One region of the Paenibacillus sp. WLX1005 genome, then DNA from elsewhere that is predicted to be linked to it. Evidence: riboswitches for the same ligand, from Rfam matches in the RefSeq annotation. Region 1 holds a riboswitch; each other region holds the start of a gene.
What was found. A riboswitch is a leader RNA that binds a small molecule or an ion and turns the genes downstream of it on or off. The one in region 1 is predicted to bind thiamine pyrophosphate.
Positions count from the first base shown of each region.

Region 1 (8,077 bases):
CCGATCCGACGTTAGTAATTTATAGTGGCAGCGTGCAATCTGCATGTGGTACGGCGAGTTCGGCAGTAGGTCCTTTTTATTGTCCGGGTGATCAGAAGCTGTACATCGATCTGAGCTTTTACGATGAATTGAAGCAGCAATTCCAAGCACCGGGCGATTTTGCGATGGCGTATGTTGTTGCGCATGAGGTTGGTCACCATGTGCAGAACTTGCTAGGGACGATGGAGAAGATCGAGCCATATCGTCAGAAGCTGAGTGAAAAAGAATTTAACACGCATTACCAAGTGCGGCTTGAGTTACAGGCGGATTATTACGCTGGGGTCTGGGCGCACTACGAACAGGGCAAAAACCTGCTGGAGCAGGGCGATCTGGATGAAGCATTGACGGCTGCGAGTGCAGTTGGCGATGATACGATCCAGCAAAAAGCGCAGGGCTATGTAGTACCAGACAGCTTTACGCACGGTACGTCCGAGCAGCGCAAGCGCTGGTTTAACAAAGGCTTTGAATCGGGTACGATTGCAGGTGGCGATACGTTCAGTGTGAGCGATAGTAATCTGTAAGCGAAGTCGATATACTTGGTCAGCAACGAGCAACGAGCAACGAGCAACGAGCAACGAGCAACGAGCAACGAGCAACGAGCAACGAGCAACGAGCAACGAGCAACGAGCAACGACAGTTCTGGCGCGTTGTTCATCCAGTCGCAGCTAACTTCATGAACTTGGCGGTTCCGATTCATCTGCTGTTTACACAGTTCTGCTACGCTGAACTTGGGTGCGGCGGTGCATCTGGTATATGATAAAGAGAAAGCCCGCATCCCTACACAGAAAAGGGCATATTCGGCAAAATGATCAACCGAGGAGTGGAGTCATGAACAACATACGTCTCAAAAGCAGTTTGGATCGGGAAAGTCTGGATGACCGCCTGCAATACGAACCGGAAATTATGGAGTTATATTTGCGCCCGGATGATTTGCAGCAGGAGCAATTGATCCGCGAACGCATTCGCGAACTGAAAGGGCTGGGCATGGATGTGTATTTGCATCATCCGAGCCGTTACAATAGACGATTTCTCGATATTATGAGTACCGACGAAGAGATGTACCGCTACTACCGGGAATCGACGCGTCAGTTGGTGAACATTTGCGTGGAGGAAGGTAGCAAATGCGTCATTCACGCCAACTATTTGCACAGTGAGAATAATGAAATTTCGCGTGAGCGCAGCATTGCTCTGCGCGAAGAAATCGCCAAGCTGCTAGACAATGGCGGGCGCGAGGTGCTGTTGTGGGAGGATTCCACAGAGGGATTGTTCTGTTACGCCAATCCATATCTGATCGACGAGGTCATTATTCCGCTTAATCTGCCAGTCAATGTGGACGTAAGTCATACGTTTATTAGCTTCCGCGGCGACAATGCACAATTGCAGGAAGTGCTGGAGCGTACAGCGCCATATGCGGTGTATTACCACCTTGTAGACAGTATGGGGCAGTTTCACGATTCGCTGCCGCTTGGCCAAGGATTGATCGACTGGCAGATGGTGAAGCGACTGGTGCAGGGGAAGGCGTACATTTTTGAGATTAACTTGGAGGGCGGACATATTGATTGTACGCCGATGGTGGAAAGTGCGCGTTATTTTGACAGTTTGGAAGTGTAAATGATTGTACAGAATGAGAAGTAGACATAAATAAATCTTTATTACGTGTTAAAATGACGTTTATATGATATTATATTGATGAGATAGAGAGCATTCGGTGGAGCGATCACGGTGCAGCCTTCGACGAGGAGGTGATGCCATGATCGCACTTGTTCTAATTGAATTTGTGGATGTATTGAAGGGAGTTGCTGCTTCTCTAAGTATTTTGCTTAGCGGACGTAAGCTCTATAGAATCATTCGTCGTAAATTCAAAGACAAAAAAGAACCCACCGAATAAAGGTTGACAGCCTTCGGTGGGTTCTGCACATGAGAAGATTATTCAAGTGTGCTGCGCGCCGTGGTTTCCCCGGCTTTCTGTCCTATAACCCTGCCGTTGACGCGGCGGGGTTATTTCGTTATCGATGGACAAGAACACCGTCTAATCGATATTGTATGGTAACAGTATATACCCGAAAAGAATAAGATTCAACAGAAAACGGAAAAATAGCACGTAAAAAAGTAATATTTGCTTAGTCAGAAAACACAATATCCCATAAAACATAAAAATAATGAAATCACGCATTATGACAAATAGTGCTGGCATTGCTCCATGTCGGTATGTAAGCGCCTCCCGTATAGTGAAGGTACATTCCACATTTCAAGGAGGCGATCCATCGTGAACAAGATTACGTTTATTGGAGCGGGAAGTACGGTGTTTGTACGTAATGTGCTGGGTGATATTATGCTGACTCCGGCATTGCAGGGCTTTGAATTGGCACTATACGATATCGATCATCAGCGGCTGCAAGAATCGGAGACCCTGCTTCATGCCATGCAAACAACAGCAGGAAGCACTTGCGTCATTCGCTCGTATACTGACCGTCGTCAAGCGTTGTCTGATGCCAAATACGTCATCAATGCAATTCAGGTTGGCGGATACGATCCATGTACGATTACCGATTTTGAAATTCCAAAAAAGTACGGGTTGCGCCAAACGATCGCAGATACGCTCGGTATTGGCGGTATTTTCCGTAATCTGCGCACGATTCCGGTTATGCTGGACATTGCGGCGGATATGCGGGACGTATGCCCGGATGCGTGGTTCCTGAATTATACCAATCCGATGGCGGTGCTGACGCAGGTGATGAATACAGCGGGCGGCATCAAGACGGTGGGCTTGTGTCACAGTGTGCAGCAGTGTGTACCGGGGCTGTTCCGGTCGCTGGAGATGGATGATACCGGTGTGCAGGCGAAAATTGCCGGGATCAATCATATGGCGTGGTTGCTAGAAGTGACGCGCGATGGCGAAGATTTGTATCCTGAGATTAAGCGCCGTGCGGCAGTGAAGCAGCAGGAGAAGCATGAGGATATGGTGCGTTTTGAATTAATGCACCGATTTGGCTATTATGTGACCGAGTCGTCGGAGCATAATGCGGAATACCATCCGTATTTTATCAAGCAGCGTTACCCGGAGCTGATCGAACGCTTCAATATTCCGCTGGACGAATATCCGCGCCGCTGCGTGAATCAGATCAGAGAATGGGGCGAGGTGCGGGATGGTCTGATGCAGAGCGAAGCATTGGAGCATACGCGCAGTCTGGAATATGCTTCGTACATTCTGGAAGCGATGGAGACGAATATTCCATTCAAAATCGGTGGCAATGTGATGAATAACGGTCTGATTACCAATCTACCGCAGGATGCGTGTGTGGAAGTACCGTGTCTGGTAGACGCTTCTGGCATTCAGCCAGTGCATATCGGTGCGTTGCCGCCGCAGCTAGCAGCATTAAACCGCACCAATATTAACACCCAGCAGTTGACGATTGAAGCAGCACTAACAGGCAAACGAGAGCATGTATACCATGCGGCGCTACTTGATCCGCATACCGCAGCGGAATTGTCGATCGACGATATCGTATCGCTGTGCGATGATCTGATCGAAGCACATGGCGACTGGTTGCCGGTATTCCGCAACTACGATACATGGAAGATTCCACAGCCCGTCCATTTCACGACCAAATAAATCTTGTGCACAGCAAGGCTATGTAGTAGCGTAGGGTACTTTACATGGAATCCATCTCATTGGCGAGATTGTGCAGATGAGACACGACGTATTCCTGATCCATCCAATAATATACTTCCTGTCCAATCTTCTCATAGCTGACAATATCAGCATCTTTTAGAATGCGTAGATGATGCGAGATGGCGGGACGGCTAACGTGAAAGTTAGAGGCAATCTCGCCTACATTCATTCTGCCTTTGCGTCCGAGCAGCGACAGGATGTGCAGACGTACCGGATCAGCCAGTCCGTTTAGAAAACGAGTCGTTTTGTTACGATTTTGTGCGTTGAGATAGGAAGAGTTCATGGGCAATGTCTCCTAATGTAGAATCGTTGGCGAATGAGAGTGCACACTTGGGTTATACGTTATTACACGAAACAAGGGCTTGCTATGGATGATAACATCCTGCCGAATGATCTGATCGTCGTACAGAATGGCAGGATCATGATCAGGCGTATGCATGTATTGTAAAGGAATTTCCAGCTACTTCAAAATATCCTCCAGCGTGCGCTCCAGTCTGCCGAATCGGAACATAAAGCCTTCTTTGACTAGCCGATTGGGCACGACCCAGCGGCTTTTTAAGATGAGTTCGGTTTCGGTGCGAATCATGGCTGCGCCCATTTCTAACATCCAGCGCGGAGCAGGCATGCCGATGAATTTGTGCATGTTCTGACGTAACAATGCCATCAGTTCGCCGTTAGTAACTGGGTTCGGTGCGGAGCAGTTGAAGATGCCGTCCAGCTGCTTGCGATCCCGTAGGAAAAGGATGATTCCCAGCAGATCCTCAACATGAATCCAGCTGAAGCGCTGTTTGCCTGAACCTTGCTTGCCACCAAGTCCGAAGCGTACGAGATTGCGATACGGCGTCATGACTCCGCCGCCCGGTCCTAGTACGATGGCGATACGTAGCGCAATCTGGCGAGTATGCGGCAATTTGAATTCGAAAAATGCCTGTTCCCACGCCTTCGCTACCTCAACGGAGAAGCCAGTGCCGATCTCGCCTGCCGTCTCGGTCATCGGACGATCTTCGGCATGGCGGTAAATGGTTGCCGTGCTGGAGTTGAACCAGAGCGGTGGTGGGGAGTAACAGCTCTGCATCGCATGACCAAGCGCACGCGTCGTTTCTAAGCGGGAATTCATAATCTCGCGTTTGTTCTTCTCATTGTATCGACAATTGACCGATTTGCCTGCCAGATTGATTACCATCTGCGCCCCGTCCAGCGCACGGACGATGCCTGGCTGATCGTGCCACGACACATGACCCGGACGACGCGAGATGATAATTACTTCGTAACCCATATCAAGAAAGCGCTTTTCAAAATACTGACCGATAAATCCTGTGCCGCCAGCAAGCACGACTTTGTTGCTCATGGTACCAGCTCATTTCCTAAGGATTGGTGAAATCTGATCGCAAAGCGTACACTTGTCGTCTATAGGGAACTCAATAATGGAACTCGGCAAAGGATGAAATACCCAATAGCATAGGATGCACACGATAAACCGATTGGACAGTAACATAACAGCCATCTTACTTATTTATAAACCATTCCCAATGCCATGATTGAAATATTTGTAAAAACACAACGCAAGAAGCAGATGCGTTCTCGTTCAAATGGCACAGGCTATGTTATCATCAGTACCCATTCGCCGACTGCTATAGGGGTTGGATGTTCTTGACAGTCGGAAGGATGGTGTGTAGAGTAGGAGGCAGTCAAACAGACTGCGTTGTCTTCTGCTGTGCCTGTGATCACCGACACGGCTATGACACGCAGTTTCATAATCGAAAGACCACTAGGGGAGCCATATACTGGCTGAGACGGGATTGTCCCGGACCCTTGGAACCTGATCTAGTTCGTACTAGCGTAGGAAAGTGGAGACCGTGCAGGGATCAATTTGATGATGCCGTTTATACTGCCGCTCCATAGGGGGCGGCTTTTTTGCGTATATGCATATACAGGTCTGCGACAATCCATTTTCCGGTCAGAAGGTGCTTTCACACATTTCAGACAGGGGAGAGATGAATGATGAGTTTTTCACAGGAGCTTCGTCAGGCGGCGAATCCGATTTTTGAGGCGATTTTTGATCATACATTTGTGCGCGGGATTGCGAACGGGACATTGCAGCCGGAGCAGTTAGCGCATTATGTGAGGCAGGATTTTGAATATTTAAATGCGTTTATGCGCATTTACGGAACGGCGATTGCCAAGTGTGAGCGGCGCGAGGATATGGCGGTATTTAACGAGCAGATCTCGTTTGTGCTACATAGCGAGATTCATCCGCATAACAATTTTTGCAGGGTAGCAGGTGTGAAGTATGAGGATTTGCAAGGATATCCGCTCGCTCCAGCAGCGCATCATTATATTCGCCATATGCTGACGGCTGCGCAGGAGGGCGATCTGGGTGATATTTTGGCGGTGCTACTGCCTTGTCCGTGGACGTATTGGGAGATTGGCGCACGGCTATGGGAGCAAGTGAAGCCGGATGAGAATCATCCGTTTTATGAATGGATCGACTTCTACGGCAATCGGACGGATAGCATTACTGCGCGCTTCTGTGAGCGGCTGGACGAGCTGGCAGAGCAGAGCACGCCAGCTCATCGTGAGCGGATGAAGCAACATTTTATTCTGAGCTGTCAGTTTGAGTATATGTTCTGGGATATGGCGTATACGCTTCAGGATTGGCCCGTATCGCTGGAGGTGGCACACGTATGAGCTGGAATTGGAAAATGAAAGAGGTCGTACTGACCGTTATTTTATCCGTTGCCTGTGGAGTGATCTATCTCGGCTGGTCAACGCTGTGGATTCCGATCTCAGCGATTGTCGGTCCGGTCGGAGCGGGCTTTATGTTCGGGATCTGGGTCATCGCCAGCCCGATTGTTGCGTATATTATTCGCAAACCGGGCGCAGCGCTGATCGCTGAGGTGGCGGCAGCAGCAGTGGAGATGTTGACAGGCAGTCATTTTGGATTGTCAGCGTTGTTGATCGGCGTATTCCAAGGGCTGGGAGCGGAGATCGCCTTTGCCATCTTTGGTTATCGCACATTCAATGTGTGGACGATGATGCTGTCCGGCGCACTGGCAGCGGTCGGCAGTATGGTGTATAGCGTAATCGCCAATGGGTTCGGCTATTACACAACGACGATGTTCCTGTTGACGCTGGGCATTCAGGTGGTCAGTGGTATCGTGCTTGGCGGTTTACTTGCCAAAGGGGTCGTTGAGGCACTCGGTCGTACTGGCGTACTGGACTCGTACGAGATGATGAAATCGCGCCGCAGAAAAGGAAATGCTCATGGCATCGCATCCTGACGATCAAGCGCCATATGTCGGTTGCCGTGACATGTCGGTACGCTTTTACAATCGGGAAAAGCCGGTGCTGCATAAGCTGAATGTAGAAATTCAGCAGGGGGAAAAGGTGCTTATTCTCGGACCGAGCGGTGGCGGCAAGTCTACGCTGTTATCTGTGCTGGCAGGTATTATTCCTGAGCATCAGGAAGCGGAGCTATCCGGCGACGTATTTTGCCAGCCCGCCTGTGGCGTAATGTTTCAGGACCCGGATTCGCAATTTTGCATGCTGCGGGTAGATGAGGAGATTGCGTTTAGTCTGGAAAATCGTTCCGTGCCACGTGCCGAGATGGATCACATCATCGACGAGGTGATGCAGCGTGTCGGTCTGCATGTGGATCGCCAGACACACATCGAGACGCTGTCCGGTGGCATGAAGCAGCGGCTGGCACTTGCCTGTTTGTTGGCGCTGGAGCCGGAGGTACTATTCTTCGACGAGCCGACCGCCCAGCTGGATCCTGCCAGTCGGCGCGATATCTTCGCTCTACTGGAACGATTAGGACAGGAGAAGCGGCATACGATGATCGTGGTGGAACATGTGCTGGATGGCTGTGTGGAATGGATGGATCGGGTGATCTTACTGGATGCACACGGTCAACTGATCGCCGATGGCGCACCTGCGCAGATGATTACGAAGTATCGGACACAGATGGAAGCAGCGGGGATCTGGCTACCGCGTCTGTTTCCGTACCGCTGGGAAGACGTTTGCTCCAATCCCGCCCATCCGCTGGCGCTAGAACTGACGAAGCAGCTGGAATCCAGAATAAGCAGCCTTGATTCGCACCCAACGAAGCGATCCAGCGATGTTCCACTCTTCAAGCTACCGCAAACCGACGTGACAGCAACGATTGTGCAAACTGATAGACTGAACATCGGCTACAGTCGCCGTACGGTCATGAAAGAGCTGAATGTGAGCTGTCAGCAAGGGGAGTGGATTGCGATCGTCGGTGCCAATGGTAGCGGCAAAAGCACCTTTCTCAAAAGTCTGCTGCGACTGGAGCCAGCATTGTCCGGCAAGATTTTATTTGAAGGCAAAGAGCTGCGCAAA
Region 1 covers NZ_CP176756.1:5,336,795-5,344,871, reverse strand. Annotated here, with positions in the region: gene ACE3MZ_RS22870 (neutral zinc metallopeptidase) at 1-560, shown strand, start outside; gene ACE3MZ_RS22865 (TIM barrel protein) at 868-1,650, shown strand; gene ACE3MZ_RS22860 (hypothetical protein) at 1,790-1,927, shown strand; gene ACE3MZ_RS22855 (alpha-glucosidase/alpha-galactosidase) at 2,306-3,652, shown strand; gene ACE3MZ_RS22850 (metalloregulator ArsR/SmtB family transcription factor) at 3,693-3,995, opposite strand; gene ACE3MZ_RS22845 (TIGR01777 family oxidoreductase) at 4,173-5,060, opposite strand; TPP riboswitch at 5,473-5,575, shown strand; gene tenA (thiaminase II) at 5,714-6,400, shown strand; gene ACE3MZ_RS22835 (ECF transporter S component) at 6,397-6,993, shown strand; gene ACE3MZ_RS22830 (ABC transporter ATP-binding protein) at 6,977-8,077, shown strand, end outside.

Region 2 (8,077 bases), 2.1 Mb from region 1:
AACGAAGTTCTAGCGTTTTCATTTGCAATTCCTGAGGTCAAAAGGTATGATTTTAGCAAACGGAACAGGGAGATTCAGAATATGATCAAAAAACATCAGATTTACAAAACAGACAAATGGAACATGCTAACGGTTGAAGTAAATGGCCGTGAGCTGATTTTGCGTGAAATTTCTACCGAATGGGGCGAAGAAACACATAAATTCATCAGCCGTCCCGAAATGATGCAATGGGCAAGTGATCGTTTTAAAAAGGAAGATTTTGAGACCGAAGCGGAATGGGAAGACATTATGAACGCCTTCCGGGAGGTTTAAATCGCTCCATGAATTATACCGCTATTGTGATTTTCATCATTCTTGCCTTTGTGCAGGGCTTTATCCTGATTGCTTACAAGAACAGCATTCCACCGCAATTCAAGCGGTGGCTGGCTATTTTTGCGATTGTGATGCTGCTGCTTGCCTTTTTCCTCATGATCTACGGATTCCTGATGGCAGCCAATCCAAACGCATAACGTATTCATTCATCACCGTTTGACTCACATCACCCGAGGAGGAAATGAACATGCAAAACATACTCAAGCGCTCCGAAGTATCACCTGAAAACTGCTGGAACCTGAACGATCTATTTGCCGACCAGCAGGCATGGGATCGCACCCATGACGAAGTCAAAGCCAAACTGCCTCAGGGTGAGCAATTAAAAGGCAAGTTGAATACTGCTTCTGCGGTCAAAGAAGCATTTGAGCTAGAAGACGAGATCGGTCTACACATTGAGCGTCTCTACGTGTATGCACATATGCATCAGGATGAGGACACTGCGAATCCTACATATCAGGCATTGACCCAAAAAGCGAGAAAATTGAGCGTGGACGCCAGTCAGGCGCTTTCTTTTATTACACCGGAAATTCTAAGCCTGTCTGATGACAAGCTGGATGAATTGCTGGAATCGGCAGAGCTGCAAGCGTACCGATTCAGCCTGCAAGAAATGAAGCGTGAAAAGGCGCATATTCTGACGGAAGCGGAAGAAGCACTGCTCGCTCAAGTCGGTAATCTGTCGCAAGCACCGCAAACGATCTTTGGCATGCTGAACAATGCGGATATGAAATTTCCGAATATCATTGATGAGCATGGCAATGAAGTTGAGCTGACGCACGGTCGTTATATTCAATTTCTGGAAAGCCCACATCGTGAAGTGCGCGAACGTGCGTTCAAAGCCGTCTATGGTACGTATGCACGTCAGAAAAACACGATTGCAGCAACACTGACTGCGAATGTAAACAAGAACATTTTCTATTCTCGTGTACGCAAATATCCATCGGTTCTGGAAATGTCCCTCTATGGCGACAATATTCCAACAGACGTGTATACCAATCTGATCGATACGATTCACGAAAGTCTGCCAGTGATGCACCGCTATATGGCGCTGCGCAAAAAGCTGCTTGGTGTGGATGAACTGCATATGTACGATCTGTTCGCACCGCTGGTAGAAGAATTCAAAATGGATATCACCTACGAAGAAGCAAAACAGACGGTTGCAGACGGTCTCCAACCGCTCGGCGAAGATTATCTGAACTCGCTGAACAAAGGTTATAACGAGAGCTGGATCGATGTGTACGAAAATGAAGGCAAACGCACTGGTGCGTACAGCTGGGGCGCTTATGGTACGCATCCATACGTACTGCTCAACCATAAAGATAATCTGAACAGCATGTTCACGCTAGCACACGAAATGGGTCATGCCCTGCACTCGTATTATTCCGACAATGCGCTCTCTTACCGTGATGCGCAGTACACTATTTTCCTAGCGGAAGTTGCTTCTACTACCAATGAAGCACTGCTGATGGATTATCTGCTCAAAAAGTCGACTGATCCAAAGGAAAAGATGTACCTGCTCACCTATTATGCTGATCAATTCCGTACAACGGTATTCCGTCAAACGATGTTTGCCGAATTCGAGATGATCGTACACGGACGTAGTGAAGCAGGCGAATCGCTGACTCCGCAAGATCTGTCGCAGATTTATTACGATCTGAACGCCAAATATCACGGCGACGGCATGACCGTCGATCAGGAGATCGAGATGGAATGGGCACGTATTCCCCATTTTTACAACAGCTTCTATGTGTACAAATATGCAACTGGCTTCTCGGCAGCAACCAGCTTCTCGAAACAAATTCTCGAAGAAGGTCAACCCGCAGTCGACCGTTATCTCGGTTTCCTGAAAAGCGGTGGTAGTGACTACTCTATCAACATTCTGGCAAAAGCCGGAGTGGATATGTCTACACCACAGCCGATCCGTGAAGCGATGAGCGTATTCGAAAGTCTGGTTAGTGAAATGGAGCAACTGTCCAACTAATACGCTGTGTATAGTGGATAGAGTGCAAGCATACAATACAGATGATATGCCTTTGCTAATGGATGTTATATCGATTGTTGCTGATAGTAATATCGATCCTATTCGGAACGTTTGTATTCACACCGGCAATTCCTTATCCAGATTGCTAGATTGCCGGGCAGCTCTAGTCTCTTCTCCCCTGTCAGTCCTCATCAAGCTGCCGCACGCCTGCCCCGAACTGCTTGTTCGCCGCGCAGGCGTGCTTGTTGTGTGTACATTGAAGCTAACAAGCGATATATGGATGTTTATGTTGTCTCTAATTACTTTATATAGTAGTAGACAATCTATGCCATGTAAGATGAAGATTTGAAAGGGGTTATGTACAATGAAATTTCAATGGACACTGATTCTGGGATTGATTTTTGCCGTTGTTATTGCAATCTTCGCAGTCATTAATGTGAATCCGGTGCAGGTCAATCTGATGTTTAATGTCGTGCAATTGCCGCTGATTCTGCTCATTCTCGGCTGTACGCTCGCAGGCGGTTTAATCGTCGGATTTTACGGTATTTATCGTCAGTATCGGTTACAACGTAAAGTGAAACAACTGGAAACGCAAATCGCTCAATTGGGTGAAACACCTGTTGCCGATAGCGGTCCAGTCGGCGATGTCGAGTTTGACAATATGTATGATCGCAAAGAAGATCCGGCAGTCTCGTCCTTTTCGGATCGCAAATTGTAAATGATTCGCATCATCCAGCGTAGCTGAATAACCTGTTAGACGCATCCACCTGTTGCCTGCCGGACTCTCCGGCGTTGCACAGGTGGATTTTTACTGGCTAAGCTTAGGCAAAACTGGTATGTTGGTTATATTGTGCCTTTGGAGGCTCACTGGAATTTTGACTATGTCGTACAGCCTGTGTTGACTGTGCAAAAGGAGATTGAACATGTCCATTACGATGAACCGCGAGTACACCCTTTCCCTGCTTCAGCAGCTGCTGGAAACGCCTAGCCCGACCGGCTACACGCATCACCTGCTAGCAACACTGCACGAGGAAGCACTCAGACTGGGAGTACAGGCGGACTATAACCATAAAGGCGGATTGATTCTGACGCTTGCTGGTCAAGATGATTCACGCACGATTGCATTAAGCGGTCATGTCGATACGCTAGGTGCGATGGTTCGTGCTGTCAAACCGGATGGCAAAATCCGCATGACCATGGTCGGCGGTTTTACGATGAATAGCATTGAAAATGAATACTGTATCATCCATACTCGCAGTGGCAAAACGTACACCGGCACAATCCTCTCTACCGAGCCGTCGGTGCATGTATATGATCACGCGGAAACGTTGAAGCGAACGGAAAATCATATGGAAGTGCGAATCGACGAGGTTGTTGCGTCGAAAGAAGATGTCGACGCACTTGGCATTGCGGTGGGCGATTATATCTCCTTCGACGCGCGTCCGGTAATGACAGATAGCGGATATATCAAATCCCGTCATCTGGATGATAAAGCGAGTGTTGCCGCCATGTTCGGGCTATTGGAATCGGCGCATACTCACCAATGGAAGCCGCGTCATACCGTGAAGTTACTCATTTCCAATTACGAGGAAGTTGGTCATGGCACCGCCTATATTCCGGGCGATATCGACGAGATGATCGCAGTTGATATGGGCTGTATCGGTGATGATCTGTCATGTAAAGAAACGGATGTATCAATCTGTGTCAAAGACAGCTCCGGTCCTTACGATTATGAGATGACTGGCAAGCTTGCTGAGTTGGCACGGCGTGAACAGATTCCGTTTGCGCTCGATGTGTATCCACATTACGGTTCTGATGCTTCTGCCGCACTGCGTGGTGGCAACAATATCCGGGCGGCATTGATCGGTCCGGGCGTACATGCTTCGCACTCTATGGAACGTACACATAGCGATGCCGTTATTAACACTGCACGTCTGCTAGCAGCTTATATTACCGAATAATCACTATCATGGCAAAGGTTGACAGAACGTTTGTCGACCAAGTATAGTGTACAGCGAGACATCCACTAGGGGCGCCCGTATGGGCTGAGATAAAGCGTAGCTTTGGTCCCTTTGAACCTGATCTGGGTTATGCCAGCGTAGGAAAGTGGTGCAATGATGACCGGCTTATTTTGTTTGCCTGTGGTCTTATTTGCCGCTTCCGTTCGCCGGAGGCGGCTTTTTGTCGTGTTCGGTGAATCGAAGAGGACAGTAGGATGGTATATCCAAGCATGGCAAACATGTCGGTTGCGGATTGCAACTGATGTATTGGTTACATACTGTACTGGTTGCCACCCCACCATATTCCCTACTCATCAGTCTACGATGGATGTTATCCACAGTACTGTAGGAGGATTTTTGACTATGCCTATTCTAACAACCCCATTGCCCGGTAGCCGCAAAGTGTATACAATCGGCTCACGTCCCGACATTCAGGTGCCAGAGCGCGAGATCGCCCTTTCACCGAGTGAATTACGCGGTGTGGAAACTGCCAATGCACCGCTACGGGTGTACGATACGAGCGGACCGTACACTGACGAGCATGCAACCATCGATATTCGCCGGGGATTATCTCCACTGCGCGCAGGCTGGATTGCTGAACGCGGTGATTGTGAGCCGGTTGATGCGCGAACAGAGCAGCCAGAGGATAACGGATTCACCAGTCTGGAAAAAGCAGAGCTGCACGGCGCGGAGAAGTTTCCAGACTACGGGCGCCAACCTCTACGTGCTAAAACGGGACATAATGTGACCCAGCTACATTACGCTCGCCGTGGCATCATTACGCCGGAGATGGAGTATATCGCTATTCGCGAAGGGATGACGCCGGAAGTGGTACGTACCGAGATTGCTGCCGGACGCGCAATTATACCTGCGAATGTGAATCATCCTGAGCTGGAGCCGATGATTATCGGTCGCCGGTTTCATGTGAAGATCAATGCCAATATCGGTAATTCGGCAGTTGCTTCCTCTATCGAGCAGGAAGTGGAGAAAATGACATGGGCGACGCGCTGGGGCGCAGATACGATTATGGATCTCTCCACTGGCAAAAATATTCATACGACGCGCGAATGGATTATCCGCAATTCGCCAGTGCCGGTCGGTACAGTGCCGATTTATCAAGCATTGGAAAAGGTCAATGGCAAGGCGGAGGATCTCAGCTGGGAGATGTATCGGGACACACTAATTGAGCAGGCAGAACAGGGTGTGGATTATTTTACGATTCATGCCGGGGTGCTATTACGCTATATTCCGCTCACTGCAAAGCGCGTAACCGGCATCGTCAGTCGCGGCGGATCGATTATGGCAGCGTGGTGTCTGGCGCATCATCGGGAGAACTTTCTGTATACGCATTTTGCAGATATTTGCGAGATTATGAAGGCGTACGATATTAGCTTTTCGCTGGGAGATGGACTACGTCCGGGTTCTATTGCGGATGCGAATGACGAAGCTCAGTTTGCCGAGTTGGATACGCTAGGTGAGTTGACGCAGATCGCTTGGCAGCATGATGTACAGGTAATGGTTGAAGGTCCGGGGCATGTCCCGATGCAGCTTATTCAGGAAAATATGGATCGCCAGCTGGATGTGTGCAAGGAAGCCCCCTTTTATACACTCGGTCCGCTAACAACAGATATTGCGCCGGGCTACGATCATATTACGAGTGCGATTGGAGCAGCCATGATTGGCTCGATGGGGACGGCGATGCTCTGCTATGTAACGCCAAAGGAGCATCTCGGTCTGCCGAATCGCGAGGATGTCAAAGAAGGCGTCATCACGTACAAAATTGCTGCGCACGCCGCCGATCTCGCCAAAGGTCATCCGCGCGCCCGTTATCGGGATGATGCACTGTCCCGGGCGCGGTTTGAATTCCGCTGGCGCGATCAGTTTCATCTATCACTCGATCCTGAACGAGCGATGAGTTATCACGATGAGACACTGCCCGCCGAAGGTGCCAAATCAGCACATTTCTGCTCCATGTGCGGTCCGAAATTTTGCAGTATGAAGATTACGCAGGATATTCGCGATCTGGCAGAACGGGACGGAATTGCGCCGGAAGAAGCGATTGAGTCAGGTATGGAGCAGATGGCGGAAACGTATCGCACGCGGCAAGGCTCGACGAACAGTGTATATGGTGGATAGGCTTGTGTAGACTACATGCTTGGTACTGATATAGCAGAAGCTGAAGATGTTGATCCGGTAGTGTGTACGAACAACGATATGTTCACCTCAAGGTCACTCTCCCATTGATATGACGAATGTTATGTATGGATTGCTTTGCATTCCCATCGACTCATGTATGTCATGGGAAAATATAAACAAAAACTCCCTGTCGCATCAGGATCAACAGATGTTGATTCTACTATGCACAGGGAGTTCTTCATATATTCGATTGCTGTAGAACATATTCTATACCGCTATGATCGCAAACTGGATAAATGATAAGGCAGAGAATAACTGATGGAACAACGAATCGTTACTTGCACAAAAGTAAGTCTGATAGATTAGAGCATATTGCTTATTCCGCCAGATTTATCCCTGCTGTTCAATCTTCTCCGCCAGCTCGTTCAAATACGTCCAGCGTTCCATCAGATGCTCTAGTTCCTGCTCGCCTGCTGCCTGCTCTGCCATCAATTCCTGCAAGCGCACGGAGTCGTTGAATGCCGCTTCCATATCGGTTGTGATGCGGCTCAGCTTGCTTTCGGCGGCTTCAATCATATTGTCAATCTGCTCATATTCGCGTTGTTCCTTATAGCTGAATTTGAGCTTGTCGCGGGATGACGTTCGCTTGTTAGCATCATTGGAAGCTTCGGCTGTGACCTCACTAGACGAAGCGGCATCGGTAGCTCCTTTGCTTGCCGATGTTTCTTTGCCCATATCATTCGTTTTGAGTTGTTGACCGCCAGTACGTTCTTCGTACTCGCTGTAGTTACCAGCATGAATACTTACGACACCGCCGCCTTCAAAAGCAAACATCTTCTCACACGTCCGATCCAAAAAGTAGCGATCATGGGATACGACGAGTACAACACCTGGGAACTCTTCCAAATAATCTTCCAGCACCGTTAATGTCGTAATATCCAGATCATTCGTCGGCTCATCCAGTAGCAGTACATTCGGCGCACTCATCAATACGCGCAGCAGATACAATCGGCGCTTCTCGCCGCCGGATAGCTTGGCAATCGGCGTCCATTGCGCGGATGGAGTGAACAGGAAGCGCTCTAGCATCTGAGCAGCGGTAATGCTGCTGCCGTCCGATGTTTTGACCACCTCGGCAGCTTCCTTGATGTATTCGATTACACGCATATTTTCGTCCATTTCCTGATGTTCCTGCGTGAAATAACCGAATTTGACCGTTTGACCGGTAACAATCTGCCCGCTGGATGGCTGCAATTTGCCTGAAATCAGATTGAGCAGCGTTGATTTACCGCGTCCGTTCGGTCCGACGATACCGATCCGATCCCCTGCCACCGCATGGTACGTCAGATCATGAATCAGCTCGCGACCGCCCAATGTGAGCGATACATGATCCAATTCGATAATTTGCTTACCGAGACGAGAGGAAATGGTCGACACTTCCAGCTGGTCGTTACGACGATTGGGATTGTCATTTTTCAATTGTTCAAAGCGATCAATTCTCGCCTTCTGCTTGGTGGTGCGTGCTTTGGCACCGCGGCGAATCCATGCCAGCTCCCGGCGCAGCAGATTTTGGCGCTTGTCCTCGGTTGCGGCT
Region 2 covers NZ_CP176756.1:1,854,007-1,862,083, reverse strand. Annotated here, with positions in the region: gene ACE3MZ_RS08035 (hypothetical protein) at 82-312, shown strand; gene ACE3MZ_RS08030 (hypothetical protein) at 321-509, shown strand; gene pepF (oligoendopeptidase F) at 560-2,350, shown strand; gene ACE3MZ_RS08020 (lipopolysaccharide assembly LapA domain-containing protein) at 2,715-3,068, shown strand; gene ACE3MZ_RS08015 (M42 family metallopeptidase) at 3,274-4,311, shown strand; TPP riboswitch at 4,369-4,472, shown strand; gene thiC (phosphomethylpyrimidine synthase ThiC) at 4,714-6,486, shown strand; gene ACE3MZ_RS08005 (ABC-F family ATP-binding cassette domain-containing protein) at 6,877-8,077, opposite strand, start outside.
Region 2: another riboswitch for thiamine pyrophosphate. It lies ahead of thiC (phosphomethylpyrimidine synthase ThiC); the one in region 1 lies ahead of tenA (thiaminase II).

Region 3 (8,077 bases), 710 kb from region 1:
TGGATGCTGCTACTCAGCTTCAGTCTGTTGCTGGGTGCCTGTTCATCCGCGGCTCCGAATACAACCGGCAGTGCCGTTAGCGGCAATGAGTCGGCACAACGTGCAACAGCGACAGCCGAGAACGGTATGCGCACAATTCAGCACGATCTCGGTTCCACCGATGTCAAAGAAAACCCAGAGCGCATCGTCGTACTGGAGCAAGGTTTTACCCAGACGGTTGCCGCATTAAAGGTCAAGCCTGTCGGTGTAGCGGACGATAACAAACCGGAGCGTTTCCCACAGGATACCCTTTCTTATATTGAGGGCTACACCTCGGTAGGTACGCGCTCTGAGCCGAATCTGGAAGTGATTCGTACGCTCAAGCCTGATCTGATCATCGCCGATACAAGCCGTCACACCAATGTATATGATCAGTTGTCTAAGATTGCACCGACGATCGTTTTCAAAAATGACACTGCTAATTACGACGAGATTGTACAGTCCACTGAACAAATCGGACTCGCACTCGGCAAGGAGCAGGATGTGCAGACACTGTTGAACGACCACAAGCAGCAAATGGATACGCTACGCCAAGCGGTGCAGCAAGGACAATCCGTGCTGATCATCGCACCGGATGAAGAGGAGAGCAATTCGTTCCAAGTACGAACGACGTCTTCGTTTCACGGTTCATTCTTGGCAGCAGCCGGACTGGATTATGCACTCAAAGACGATGCGGAAGTTAGCCAGTTGATGACGACCGAACAGCTGATGGCGATAGATCCGCAGCATTTGCTTATTTTAATCAATGAAGATAACGATTCCGTATTGGACGCGCAAAAGGATAATCCGCTCTGGAATCAGTTACAAGCGGTACAACATGGTCAAGCACACGAGGTGGAGCTGGCAACATGGTCGAGACAGCGCAGTCTGCCTGCACTGAACAACATTATGGACGAAGCAGCAGGTTATTTCTAAAATGAACAGGAGCTATACATGATGAGCAGCAGCAATCGTACCGACAGTCAGGCAAAACGGACAGGCATCTACAGCTTGCCATTGTTTTGCTTTGCAGCGGCGGGAGTGCTGCTGTTCATATTTGCCCTATTGTCATTGATGATCGGACCAGCATGGATTGGCTGGTCAAGCATTGCCGGATATGTGTTGAATAATTCGGAAACGATCAAAGACCATGTTGTGCTGCATATTTTACGTGTACCGCGTATGTTGACGGTGCTGCTCATTGGGGCAGCGCTTGGCGTGGCAGGGTGCATCATGCAGGCACTCACGCGTAATCCGCTGGCATCACCAAGTGTATTCGGTATTCATGCAGGTGCGTCGTTTGTAATTGTACTCTGTACGATCCATTTTCCAGCAATCAATGGATTGGGATTATCAGCGGCGGGATTCGCAGGTGGATTACTGACTGTGTTGCTGATCGTAGGCATGAGTGCTGCGATTCGCGGCGGACGTGCTGATATTCGCATGGCGCTGATCGGTGTAGTGATTCAGGCGCTGCTATCTTCATTTACACAAGGGCTGTTGATCTTCAACGAAGAATCAGCATCGCGTCTATTATTCTGGCTAGCAGGTTCGGCGGCGGGGGTGCAGTGGGATGAGGTGTATGTGCTGTCCATCTGCTGTGGGATCGGCTTATTGGCAGCGATGTTTCTGGGACGTTCGTTATCCCTGATCAGTCTCGGTGAGGAGATGGCGCGTGGACTTGGACAACGAATCTGGACAGTGCGGTTGATCGGGACGCTGATTGTTGTACTGTTGGCAGGTTCGGCGGTAGCTGTTGTGGGACCGATTGGGTTTGTTGGCTTGATCGTACCGCATATCGCGCGCTATTTGTTAGGAACGGACTATCGCCGTCTATTGCCGCTTAGTGCATTGCTTGGCGCCATTCTGTTAACGATGGCAGATGTGTGCTCGCGCTTTGTGAATTTTCCGGCGGAAACACCGGTTGGTATCGTGACCGCATTGATCGGAGCACCGTATTTTGTTTATTTGGCACGGCGCCAGAGCAGGAGGCAGGCATGAAGCGTAATGTGATGGTATTGACGATGTTGTCGCTGCTCGTTCTGCTACTAAGTCTGCTGAGCATCAAGGTAGGGGCGGTATCAATCGGCTGGCTGGATATACTGCAAGCTTTGACAGGGCGAAGCGATTCGGATCAAAGGTATATTGTGCTACATTACCGTTTGCCACGAATTGTCGTCGCGATTCTAGTTGGCAGCGGATTGGCAGTATCGGGCTTGATCACACAGGCGTTACTACGCAATCCGCTTGCAGCACCGGATACGCTCGGCATCTCTGCCGGAGCTTCGCTAGGTGCGGTGCTGACTGTGCTAATATTGCCGCCCGGTCAGCCTGTATGGGTGACACCACTGGCGGCGCTCATTGGTGGGTTCGTCGGTGGAATGTTAGTGTACGGATTGTCGTATAGCGGTGGTATTGATCCCGTACGATTGGCGTTAGTCGGCATTGCGGTTAGCGCGTGCGGCAGTACACTTGTTCAACTGCTCGTGACTCGGTTTGCGGCAAATGCTAGTACCGTGCTGTTATGGTTAAATGGATCGCTATGGGGGCGCACTTGGGATCAGGTGATACAGTCGCTACCTATTATCGGGCTAGCGTTGCCAGTAACATGGGTACTGGCGCGGCGGCTGGATATACTGGCGCTAGGGGATGAGACGTCGCGCGGGCTTGGTTTGCGTTTGGAGCCGGTGCGATTATTGTTGTTCGGATTCGCAATTGCGCTGGCTGGCGGTTCGGTCGCAGCGGCGGGCATGATCGGATTCGCTGGGCTGGTCAGTCCACATATGGCACGGCGACTAGTCAGCCGGGGACACCGCATATTGATTCCAGTTACGGCACTAGTTGGTGCAGCGCTTGTGCTGCTTGCCGATATGATCGGGCGTATTCTGGCACCACCGGTAGAATTTCCGGCAGGGCTAGTAACGGCGGTGATCGGAGCGCCGTATTTTCTATATTTGTTATGGCGCGAGTTCCGTCCTGCACGTGCACGCACATAATCAAAAAGGGCACGCTGTCACAATCTAGCGACAGCGTGCCTTTTCATCATTCGTAGTATGGAAGAGATCATTCGTTAGCGGCGCATAAAAATAAACTTTTGACCTAGAATACCGATAATACACAGGATCAGGCTAATCCAGGGCGAAATGACCACGACTGGCATCACATTACGCAAATAGTTGCCGACCACGATAATAGCGACCAGAATGACCACATACGTCAATACAGAACGCGCGTTGATCTGCATACGCGGACGATCCAGATCACTCTTTTCTACTGGCTGATTCGCTACACGCGTGACCAGCTCCACCAGCACAATCGCACCAGCGGCAACCAGTACAAGCGTCGATAGACTGATCTCGCCGACGACACCCGTGCCACTGACGTTGATTTTGAAAAAGCCGGCAAGTGCTTGCAGTAGAAATACCCACGTAAGCGCGATCCAGACGATCATAATATAATACATCGGTTTGCTGAGTTGCCGGCGCTCCGGCAAATTCTCTATCAGCTGAGTGGCATACGTGTCGGAGTCTTTGCCGAACAGCTGTAAGGCGCTCTGCTTCCGTTTCTGTGCATCCAGTAGATGCTGTCCCATTTCCAGCAGCAATTCTTCGCCGGATTGGCGCTCGATTCGTGCATCTCGAACATAGACGATCACATCATCATAATAGTTCAGATTTTCCGTATTGAGCTGATCCCGGATCACATTGATGTCTTTGACCAAATGACGCACTGTACTCATAGCTGTTCCTCCATTTCTCATTAGAATTTTATGATAGTTAAACCGCCTGTCGTCTGACATTGAATGCTACGGACGAACATGCGGATCATACCTGATATGCAGGATATGTATATTCCCTATTACCCGGAATACACGGGATATGTCGCAGGTTATGATGCCCTGCGCAGGGCGCTCTGCATCTGATACATATAGCGCTTGCAATCGTACTTGCACGCATGTACCGATCAACCCGGAAACCACTATTTTGCCACACTTTCGCGAGATTGACAATTCACTCGGCAAAATGATATTATAGGAATATAAATAAAACTTACTAAACATATCGGAATTATTTAATTTTAAATGAAATTGTCCATTTAGTTTGCACTTTGCGTTGTGTAGCTGACATGTAGATGGACAGATAGAACAATAGAGGAAATGGATATCGGAGCGCTGATGAAGCCATGCCTCATGCAGCAACCATACAGACAAGGAGGAATTACCATGGAACGGAATATTACGATTCGTCATCATGATGTAGATCTGGCAGCCAGTATTCATTACCCGGCGCAGGAGCACAAGTCGGAAGGCAAGGGTAAAGGGCGAACACCGCTGGTCGTGATCTGCCACGGGTTTATCGGCAATCGGATCGGTACAGATCGCCTGTTTGTCAGCAGTGCGCGCGAACTGGCAGCAGACGGATACATGGTTGTTCGTTTTGACTATGCGGGTTGCGGTGAGAGTGGTGGTCAATATGGTCAACAGGGCATTGAGTCCATGGTTGAGCAGACGCGTACCGTATTGGATTATGTCGTCAACTGCAATGATATTGATCCAACGCGTGTAACATTGCTCGGTCACAGTCTGGGTGGTGCGGTAGCGCTGCTGACTGCGGTGCGGGATCGCCGCGTGAATCATTTGGTGCTCTGGTCGGCGGTCGGTCATCCATTTAACGATATTGTCAAAATCGTCGGTCGCGAAACGTATGAGCAGGCGGTCATTCAAGGGGAAGCAGATCATCAGAGTTATACGTTCACGCCGGCTTATTTTGAATCGTTGGGCAACTTCCAACCGTTCCAAGAAGCACGCCGGTTTACTGGCGATGTGCTGGTCGTGCATGGCACAGGAGACGATGTGATTCCGGTCGACTATTCGTTCCTATACCAAAAGGAATTCTGGACACGGACGGAAGGTCGCTGTGATAAGCAGATTATTTTTCAGGCAGATCATACGTACTCATCCGGTCCACATCGCCGCGAACTGCTGGATCATACGCGCCAATGGCTTGCCGAGCGCGAAGCGGCACAGACACAGTGGCAGCACTGGATGATCTGAGTATCGTACTCAATTCCTTTTTTGCCAAATGATCATGAGCGTGATATGGTAAACGTGCAACAACTAGCATAGACACAATCAAACTGCATAGGTTATACGCATTTCACTAGGGGAGCCTGACGGCTGAGACGGAATATTGTTCCGGACCCTTGGAACCTGATCTGGATGATACCAGCGGAGGGAAGTGGAACATCGATTCGTTCATGCAACAGACAGCCATTGTGATCATGATATGGCGGTTTCTAGTGAAAGGATACGACCCACCTGTCTCTTACGGGAGAACGGTGGGTCTTTTTGCGTTTGTTTGTATTGTAAAACATCTGAAGGAGGAAATAGAATGTCTTTTTTGCGAACGGTACGGGAGCGTCAACCGCTTGTTCACAATATTACCAATGTTGTCGTTACGAATTTTACTGCCAATGGATTGCTGGCGCTGGGCGCCTCGCCATTTATGGCATTTGCACATGAGGAAGTAGAGGATGTAGCAGCGATGGCAGGAGCCGTCATGCTCAATATCGGTACGCTTGATCCGTATGTCGTGCAGTCGATTTTGTTAGCAGGCAAAGCGGCGAATCATGCCAGTGTACCAGTAGTATTCGATCCGGTAGGTGCCGGAGCGACGCCCTACCGTACCGCTTCTGCTCAGCAAATTACGGAAGAAGTACGTGTCGATATTGTGCGCGGCAATGTGGCGGAAGTTGCCAACGTCATTGGGGAAGCGTGGCAGATCAAAGGCGTCGATGCAGGTGGCGGAGATGGCGACCGCGTACAACTGGCAATTCGAGCGGCGCGTCAGTTGCATTGCATCGTAGTCATTACAGGTGCTGAGGATCTGGTGACAGATGGGGAACAAGTGCATGGGATCGCCAACGGTCATCCTCTGCTCACACAGGTCACAGGAGCAGGTTGTCTACTTAGCTCGGTTGTCGCTGCATTTGCTGCGGTTACGGATGGAAGCCGAGCGCAATTGTTGCAGTCGTCGGTAGAGGCGTTGATCTTTTACGGAGTAGCTGCGGAGCTGGCGGCGGAACGTGCCGGGCAGCATGGAACAGGTAGTTTTCAGATCGAGCTGTTGAATATGCTAGGTACGGTTACGCCGGAGCAAGTACAGCAGCGGGGGCGTATGACTCAGAAATTGGACATTCATCAGCCAGATCATCATCTATCTTGAACAGAAAGGAGAGATTGTACGATGCGTATTCATCAGGCATTAACGATTGCTGGCTCGGATAGCGGCGGCGGTGCAGGCATTCAGGCAGATCTGAAAACATTTCAGGAGCTAGGGATATACGGTATGTCCGTAGTGACCGCTGTTACCGCGCAAAATACTGCTGGCGTACAGGGCGTATATCCTGTTGAGCAGCAAGGTGTAGTCACGCAGCTGCATTCCATCGGCGACGATCTACAGCCGGATGCGGTGAAGACCGGCATGTTATTCAGCGCTGACATTATTCGCGAAGTGGCAACAGCCGTGCGACAGTATGAGTGGAGCAAGCTGGTGATCGATCCCGTGATGGTGGCAAAAGGCGGCTCCGTACTGCTGCAACAACAGGCGATGCAAGCGCTCATTCAGGAGCTATTGCCGCTAGCGGCAGTCATCACGCCCAATGTACCGGAAGCGGAACTCTTAACGGGTAACACCATCCGCACACTAAGCGAACGCGAACAGGCGGCGCGGCAACTTGTTCAGATGGGCGCTCGTGCCGCTGTTATCAAAGGCGGGCATGATACATCCACCACGCAAGCAGTCGATGTACTGTTCGACGGTACGCAATTTCATTATGTAGAGCGTCCGCGTGTAGACACTCCGCATACGCACGGCACGGGCTGTACCTATTCAGCAGCTATGACCGCCGAATTAGCCAAAGGCAGCGGATTGCTGGAAGCAGTACAAACCGCCAAAGCATTCGTGCATGCAGCGATCGAAGACGGATTGGGCATCGGCTCTGTACACGGACCGACCAATCATTTTGCCTATCGAAAAAGGGGTGCTGTACGATGAATCATCTACCATCCAGCGGTACGACAACACGCATACAATGGATACGTGAACGCTTGCCCCTTTATCTCGTCATGGGCAGTGTGAATTGCAAGCATACGCCAGAGCAAGTGCTGGAGCAGGCGATTGCCGGTGGCGTTACGCTATTTCAATACCGGGAAAAGGGCATACAAGCGCTGCACGGCTCAGCATATGTGGAGCTGGCACGGCGTTTGCAGGATATTTGCCGGAAGCAGCAGGTGCCGTTTATCGTGAATGACGATCTGGAGCTGGCATTGGAGCTGGATGCGGATGGGCTGCATGTCGGACAGGACGACGCCCCGGCAGAATGGATACGTGAGCGCCTCGGTCCTGACAAAATTGTCGGCGTATCGTCCCATTCACTGGTTGAAGCCAGCCGCGCCATCGCCGCCGGAGCAGACTATCTGGGCATCGGTCCGATCTATCCCACCACATCCAAAGACGATGCAGAGCCAGTACGCGGCACAGAAGTTATCCAGCAATTACGCCACTCTGGACTGACTATCCCACTGGTCGGCATCGGCGGCATTCACGAACATAATGCTGCGCCGGTATTAATCGACGGTGCCGATGGTGTCGCGGTCATCTCCGCCATTGCTGCGTCTGACGAGCCTTCAACCGCAGCACAGCATTTGAAAAAAGTGATCATGGAACATTTAGGTTGAAGGTTATTCCGCATCGTTTGAGTTGCTGTGTGCATTTGCCTATAATGGGATTGAAAATCTCCTGTGTGTATACGAGCTACGTATGATCCTACTGAAATATAGAGTGGCTGTTCATCAATGTAGAGATCGGATCAACATATGCACACAGGAGAGAATACGCAAGCGATGCCGGAAGGAGCAATCTGTATGCTAAAAGAACGAATACAATACCTCTGCGATAAGAAGCAATTGTCCCGCAAGGAGCTAACCGACGGCTTGGTGACACAGGCGCACTTTTCCAATATTTTGGCGGGGCGTTATCCGTTACCGGATGATCTGGCA
Region 3 covers NZ_CP176756.1:4,627,478-4,635,554, reverse strand. Annotated here, with positions in the region: gene ACE3MZ_RS19880 (ABC transporter substrate-binding protein) at 1-954, shown strand, start outside; gene ACE3MZ_RS19875 (FecCD family ABC transporter permease) at 973-2,019, shown strand; gene ACE3MZ_RS19870 (FecCD family ABC transporter permease) at 2,016-3,014, shown strand; gene ACE3MZ_RS19865 (DUF1129 family protein) at 3,089-3,757, opposite strand; gene ACE3MZ_RS19860 (alpha/beta hydrolase) at 4,241-5,071, shown strand; TPP riboswitch at 5,170-5,271, shown strand; gene thiM (hydroxyethylthiazole kinase) at 5,409-6,242, shown strand; gene thiD (bifunctional hydroxymethylpyrimidine kinase/phosphomethylpyrimidine kinase) at 6,264-7,073, shown strand; gene thiE (thiamine phosphate synthase) at 7,070-7,756, shown strand; gene ACE3MZ_RS19840 (helix-turn-helix domain-containing protein) at 7,943-8,077, shown strand, end outside.
Region 3: another riboswitch for thiamine pyrophosphate. It lies ahead of thiM (hydroxyethylthiazole kinase); the one in region 1 lies ahead of tenA (thiaminase II).

Region 4 (8,077 bases), 2.2 Mb from region 1:
AGCAGCACGAGCGGAAGTTGTTTCACTCCTCAGCGGCAGTTATCATTTTTTGATACTGGATCTTGGTGGATATCGGCGCAATGATCGACTGGAGGAGTTTTTACGCGCTGATTTGCCGCTTGTTGTTGGCTCTGGGGCGGAATGGCGGTATCAGGATATACTGAATATGGTTCATGATTTGAGGCGTTATTCGCAGGAGAAATGGCAATATTGTTTACCACTGGCACAAGAGGAAGCGGTGCAACGGCTGCAACGTGAATTGGGGAGTGACCATGTGTATGGGTTGCCAGCTCAGCCTGATCCGTTTGATCGACAGCAGGATATGGACGAATTGCTTACCCTTCTTTTGCGCAATTATTTGCCCGCCATCCCGCGAAAGAAGCGCTTTCGATTCCATCTTTCCCTGTTTTAAATTTGATATTCAACAATTAGAATGCAAAAAGTCTCAGACGTAGATTCACTGGACAGGGTACATAAGATCATTCCATACTCGGCCTTTTATCACTTTGAAGCAATAGTAATATATTATAAGCTGTACTAAACGGCTATCTGCGAACTCATCCACATCTATTCACTCTCTATTCGTAGCAAACATCATACCACATACGGGCCATCTGCAAACATTGTACAGACATCAATACAGGCTGCGATAAAGGTTGCAATGATTCATCACTTTTTACAGAAAATATTTGCACCAATGATCATTATCGATTGCAATCTGATGTGCTATCAATTCTGTTGCCTGTATACACAAACGCACAAACAGGATCATAAACCGACTGCTTATGATCCCACGGATAGCCAGGGAGATAAGGAGGAGTGAATATGACGACGGTTATGTTTTGGAGTCCGGATAACGGACAGGGCAAAACGTCTGCGCATACAGTTATTACTGCGATTACAGCTGCATTGCAATACAGGGCACGTCTGCTTCTCTGCCATAATGATGAACGTGGACATGGTGTAGAATATGGAATTACAGCGGATTTGAGCGAGCCAGTGGCAGACATCTGGAAGAACGGGCCTGGCATTGATCGTCTGCATTATTTGCAGCAGTCAGGTATTCTGAATGCAGGCAATGTGACCGATTATATGGTGCCGCTAGTACGTGATCGGCTTCATTTACTGGCAGGAACACAACATGCTCACAACGAAGCAAACCGCAATCCTGTATTTTGGAACAATCTATTTCAGGCGGCAAGTCATCATTATGACTTGGTGTTAATGGATGCAGGTTGTGGCGAAGACAAGCTGCCATTGCTTGAATTGGCAGACCTCGTAGTTGTGAATCTGGGACAAAACCGCGAGTCCTTGCACAACTTTTTTGCCAACCCATTATATGCGGATTGGGAATGGAGTTCTTCATGGATGCCGGTAATCGGAGCATATCAACCGAAAGGCAAACTGACAGAAACCGAAATCAGTCGTCGTTTTGGGTTGCAGCGCCAGTTATACACACTGAATCATTGCCAGCCTTTACAGGATGCATGGAATGTACAACGCCTGCTGTCTTTTATGCGGAATCGGCTTGTTCTCGATTGGCCGGAGCAACAATTGGGTCAATTTTTCAGACAATCGTTTTTGCTGACATCGGGTATTCTCGAACAGCTTGAGCAACAGGAAAATGCAGCTTTGCCACAGCAAGCCGTACTGGCGGGTGAACGGTCTAGCATTCATCGGATTCGTCATCTGGCATTGAAAATGCCATCGCTTGTATATTCTCCCGTTTGATTGTAAACAGATCGACTTCCTGAACTTGCTAAGCTTAATCATGTAACAGATGGTAAATAATAAATTGTAACTAGCAGATTATAAAGTGCACCCAGGGTGCATTTACATAAACAGCGATAAACCTGTATATGAAAATAGCAGCTTCATTTGCTTTATTGATACAGGTTTGCTAAGATGAGAATGTTTCAAACGACAACAGCATATCCATATGCACTAGGGGAGCCTTTACAGGCTGAGATGACAGCATACTGCTGACGAACCCTTTGGACCTGATCTGGATCATACCAGCGTAGGGAAGTGGAAGAGCATATCCGATATGAGGAAATGAAGACGTATTCCGGCTTTTAGGTAGCAATTACCGGAATAGATTACGATCATCTTCAACCTCATGAATCTGCCTTTGCTCTGGGTAGCAGAAGGATCACTGATTTGCAGGTGAATCTTATTGCAAACCCTGTTTATTTCATAACGATAAAATAAACAGCCACTTTCCAATTGGAAGGTGGCTTTTTTACGTATATTGGTATCTGCAAGGCAGTTATACAAACGAAGCACACAAAGAAGGTGACCCAATGGAACTGCATGTAGTGACTCCCGGTACGCTAACGCAACAAGGTGTGATAGACATTAGTGTACGTATTCACCCTTACGTGACAGCAATCCATATTCGTGAAAAAAGCTGGACAGAGCAACAAATCATACAGACCGTTCAGCAGATGTTGCTGCGAGATATACCTGCTTCTTTGATTGTCATTAATAATCATCCGCAATTGGCGCTGGAATTAGGGGTTGGAGGTGTACATTTACCAGAATTTGCAGCTATGTATACCGCCAGTGATTGCATTGAGTCAGACAACAAATCTTCGACCAAATCCAATCACAACATTGCTCAATCATCTTCATTAACGATCAGTCGTTCCGTTCATAGTGTTGAACGTGCATGGGAAGCAGAACAGGAAGGCTGTCATTATGCAATATTCGGACATATTTACGCTACCCAGTCCAAGCCCGGAGTCGAACCGCGCGGAGTAGAGCAACTGGCAAAAGTCTGTTCGGCAACAAATATGCCTATAATCGCAATTGGCGGCATACAGCCACATCATTGTGCAGAATTACATGCTGCTGGTGCGGCTGGCATAGCGGTGATGTCTTCCATATTCACTGCCAGTTCTCCGCTGCAAGCAGTCCAGCAATATGCAGATGCTATACAACATACTGGTTCTGCGCAACAAGCAGTTTACAACAAACGTCCACGAGAGATGAACGGGACAACAGGGAGTGGCATTTATGAGACATGAAGGACAGTACGATGTGATTGTCGTTGGCGCGGGCGCGATTGGAGCAGCGATTGCACTGGAATGTCAGAGCCGTGGAGCAAACGTCGCGATAGTAGAAAAACAACGACCAGCAGCAGGAGCTTCCGGTGCAGCAGGTGGAATGTTGGCTGCATCGTCTGAGCATTTTGTGCATCAGGATTTGCAGCGACTCGCATTACGCAGTCGTTCATTGTATCCGGCGCTTGCGCAGCGTTTGTATGATTGCACTGGAATCGACATCGGCTTGCGCAAGGAAGGATTTCTTTTACCAATTGAAGATCATGCCAACACTACAAATGTTGCTGCCTCTATAGGGAATGCTGCCGATGCTAGCCCGCAGCAAGGGTTGGAATGGTGGAATGCTACACGATTGGCAGATGTTGAGCCGTATATACGGGCAGAGCAAGGCATGATGTACAACCCGGATGAGTTGCAGCTAATTCCTAGGCTACTTACCGAAGCGTTGGTAGGTGCAGCCATTCATGGCGGGGCAGATGTTTATCGAAATTATGATGTGAACCGTCTGTTGCGAGAAACGGGAGGTAATGGTGCCGTTTGCGGTGTAGTGACCGATGATTCGATACTGCGCAGTGAGCATGTAGTACTTGCTTCTGGTTTGGGTACATCAAGGCTGTTGATGGCTGAACACTGGCAATTGCCATTTGTTCCGGTTAAAGGAGAACTCATCGAACTTCAGACACCTGTACCGTGGCTGCATCACACGATCTATGGCGAACAGGTATATTTGATTCCCAAGCATGATCACAAAATCTGGGTAGGAGCAACAAGCAAACCGGGACAGCATGACACTACCTTTACAGCAGGAGCAGTGATGGAATTATTGCTAAAAGGTCAGCGCCATTTACCGCGCCTTGGCGAAGCTGAGCTGCTGCGCTGCTGGGCTGGTGTACGACCCGGAACACCGGATGAATTGCCGTATCTCGGTGCAGTACCGCAGCTGCCCGGATTATGGATTGCCTCTGGACATTATCGCAATGGGATTTTGTTGGCAGCCGGTACAGCCAAATGGATCGCAGATGCGATAGCCGGACGTGGAAATGCAGCCATTCCAAGCTGCTTTCACCCTGAGCGCGCCTTGCGTTCCATACATTCTGTAGATACTCCATTTGTTCATGTCTCCACATCCTGATGCTAGCTCTTATCTGCATCAAGAAATAAGAAGTCAACAATGATCAATCCTATAAAAAGAAAGTTTCAATAGGCAAACTCATCTCAGGTAATTTAGTACAGAGTACAGAGTACAGAGTACAGAGTACAGAGTACAGAGTACAGAGTACAGAGTACAGAGTACAGAGTACAGAGTACAGAGTACAACAGTCGCAAACGAAAGGAACAACTACTATGCAGTTGATTATCAACGGCAGTACCCGTACATTTCCCGATGCGCCCGAAACGGTACAGCAATTGCTAAATATCCTGCAATTGCAGGACAAAATGGTTATCGTCGAGCATAACGAACAGATTTTGCAAAAACAGGATCATGGACATGCCCAGTTAGAAGCAGGCGACAAGTTAGAGATTGTACATTTTGTAGGAGGTGGCTAATATGTTGAATATTGGACAACATCAATTCTCATCACGTTTATTACTCGGTACAGGTAAATTCAGTGATCTGGATACACAGGCGCAAGCAGTGAAAGCTTCAGCAACAGAGGTATTGACCTTCGCTGTTCGACGATTGAATCTGGATCAGCCAGATGAGCCGAATTTTCTGGAGCGATTGGATTTGACAAAGTATAAGCTGTTGCCCAATACGGCAGGCGCGCACACAGCGGAAGAAGCTGTACGTATCGCTCGTCTCGCCAGAGCATCTGGATTATGTGATATGATAAAGGTTGAAGTCATCGGCAATGACGCATTGATCTTGCCAGACCCGTTGGAAACGTACAAAGCCTGCGAAATTTTGCTGGCGGACGGGTTCACGGTGTTGCCTTACATTTCCGATGATTATATGCTGGCAAAAAGGCTGCAACAGCTCGGTGTACATGCCGTCATGCCGGGAGCATCGCCGATTGGCTCTGGACGCGGAATTCTAAATCCGTCTGCGCTAGAATGGATTATTGGTGATGCCAGCGTACCGGTAATTGTTGATGCCGGTATTCGCTCGCCTGGGGATGCAGCACGTGCGATGGAGTTGGGTGCTGATGCAGTACTGTTGAATACTGCGGTATCCGGTGCCAATGATCCGATACGTATGGCAAATGCCATGCGGCTGGCTGTAGAAGCCGGCCGGCTTGGTTGGGAAGCTGGTATGATTCCAGTGCGGCAGTATGCAGTGGCAAGCAGCCCTGCAGAAGGGATGATTACGACTTGAGTCGAGAAGATAACATGAATACGCAACAACCGTCCACGATGGATAACCATCAACGCTACTCGCGGCAGGAGTTATTTGCACCGCTTGGTCGAGATGGTCAGCAGCAATTACAGCAATCCACTGTGCTGATTATTGGTGCAGGCGCACTTGGCTCCAGCTCTGCGGAGACACTTGTACGTGCAGGCGTGGGGCGTGTAATTATTGCAGATCGTGATTATGTAGAGTGGAGCAATTTGCAGCGTCAACAGCTTTTTACGGAGCAGGACGCAGCAGATCGCGTACCGAAAGCAATTGCTGCTCGGGATCGTCTGCGACAAATCAACTCCACCGTACAAATTGAAGCGCATATCGCTGATGTGACAGCGAATGAAATAGAAGAGTGGGTAGACGGAGTCGATCTGATCATGGATGCGACCGATAATTTCGAGACACGTCTGCTGATTAATGACGTTTCACAAAAGCATCGTATTCCATGGATTTATGGTGGATGCGTAGGTAGTTATGGCATTACATTTACGATTGTGCCGGGTGTTACGCCGTGTCTGCAATGTTTGATGGAATCGGCACCGCTTGGCGGCGATACATGCGATACGTCCGGTATTATTCCACCCGCGGTACAGATGGTTGTCGCTCATCAGACAACGGAAGCATTAAAATTGCTGTCTGGTCATAAGGAGCAATTGCGAGGAACACTGCTGTCATTTGATCTATGGCGCAATGAACACGTTTCGATCAAAATGAATGGTGCTCGTCGTTCCAGCTGTCCATCCTGCGGTGAGCATCCGACGTATCCGCATTTAAGTCATGAGGGGCAGAGTAAAAGTGAAGTGTTATGCGGACGCGATACAGTACAGATTCGCCCGCCACATCGACAAACGCTGGATCTTCAGCAGACTGCTCGACGTTTGAAAGCACAGACGGAGCATGAAGTGACGGTTAATCCATTTCTACTGTCGATGACGCTACATGAGGGTAGACGGATGGTAGTGTTTCAGGATGGCAGGGTAATGGTTCACGGCACGAAAGATATTGCTGAAGCACGCACTGTATATCATCGCTATTTTGGCTAAAATTTGAGAAGTATTTCTTCATGATCGGCGCCAAATAGAACGAGAAAAGCTATTTTTAAATAAATATCGAGCAAAAATGTAATGTTTATTTTAACAAAGAATCTAGCTGTTTTGAAAAACAGTGGAACAATAGCGAAAAAAGAGATGTAAGTCATTGTGACTTACATCTCTTTTTCATAATCTAATAATGGCAATGTATTCACTTGTAGTATAAAAATAACGAACAAACTTGCAATTCCAGTTTCTTGATCAATTATCATCGTTGCACAAAGCACAAAGCACAAAGCACAAAGCACAAAGCACAAAGCACAAAACAAAGCACAAAGCACAAAGCACAAAGCACAAAGCACAAAAGTAAAATGTGGCTTACTTTGTTGCTTCCTAGGAATTTAATCCCGACTTTGAATAATCATCAATAATCCGCCTTCAATCGTCACTTTACCTTGATCGGCTGCCAGATGGTTGCTAATTCCTAAGGATTGCCCCATCCGCAGCGTAGCATTTTCCAGCGGATATTGAAATCCTTCCAGATAAATCCCAGTCACTTCGGACGTGATTGGCAGCAGCGATACATAAGGGTATTCCAACTTATGCACAATAGAAGACGTAGATGTCAACGATATGTAGTTGTTCATATCCTGAATGACGCAATGCACCTGATGTTGCACAGCCCGCACCAGTAATTGTACATTCGCAATCGTATGGTCAAACCGCGTACCCAACGCACCAAAGATAACCATATTCTGAATATGACGCTGCATAGCTGCTTCGAACGCAGCTTCCGTATCAGACCAGTTTTTATCAACAGGATCGAACACGACCAGTTCATCGGAATTCTCGCGAATTTGTTCCAACTGGATATGCTGATCCTGCAAAGAATCAAAATCACCAATCGCCAGATGAGGTCTGATCCCGTGCTCTACCAGAAACAATGCTCCCCGATCAGCGCCGATTACAAAATCATCGTCACGAATTTCCTTCAAAAAATCAGGGTGTAACAGACCGCCTGAGAAAATAAGAGCGCGTGTTGCAGCCATGAAATCTCCCTCTTTCTGTCCATAATAATGTGCCGCTAAGAGAACAACGGCAGTTTACGATAAGCCTATCCATATATGTAACTCTAAATTGAAAATTACAGTTGCGCAACTTTTACATACACCGATACAATAGAGTTTGGGAGTATGATCTGTTTGCTGAGATGCTTATGATGTTGCGCCGACAGATACGTCTATTGTTATTGTTGAAAATGTAAGCGTAAACATTGAGAAATGACGTTTAAATTCCCAATTTTAAATGTAATAAGTTAAGAGTTGTCCATGACAGTTTCCATACGCTGAGGAACGCAGCATCTATATCTGACGAACGACCATACAAGCGTTATATCAACGTTCATGATAACCATCCGTGCTAATGACCCTTCATCTCATTCATACTGCTCACATCAATAACCGCAGCGACAGATACGCTGCGGCTGGATCATTGTGAGTAGAAGATGCATTGTCATGTCTGCTTATGCGCATCTGCAATGGAACGGTGAATCATTGAGACTGGTTATAGCGAAGTAGGCTGGGAACAATACTTGGTACTGACTGCTGAATTAGACTTCCTTGAGGAAATATTTGAGT
Region 4 covers NZ_CP176756.1:3,107,665-3,115,741, reverse strand. Annotated here, with positions in the region: gene ACE3MZ_RS13270 (serine/threonine protein kinase) at 1-412, shown strand, start outside; gene ACE3MZ_RS13265 (hypothetical protein) at 826-1,731, shown strand; TPP riboswitch at 1,937-2,044, shown strand; gene ACE3MZ_RS13260 (thiamine phosphate synthase) at 2,304-3,029, shown strand; gene thiO (glycine oxidase ThiO) at 3,019-4,197, shown strand; gene thiS (sulfur carrier protein ThiS) at 4,410-4,613, shown strand; gene ACE3MZ_RS13245 (thiazole synthase) at 4,615-5,382, shown strand; gene ACE3MZ_RS13240 (thiazole biosynthesis adenylyltransferase ThiF) at 5,397-6,452, shown strand; gene ACE3MZ_RS13235 (thiamine diphosphokinase) at 6,842-7,489, opposite strand; gene ACE3MZ_RS13230 (alpha/beta hydrolase) at 8,050-8,077, opposite strand, start outside.
Region 4: another riboswitch for thiamine pyrophosphate. It lies ahead of ACE3MZ_RS13260 (thiamine phosphate synthase); the one in region 1 lies ahead of tenA (thiaminase II).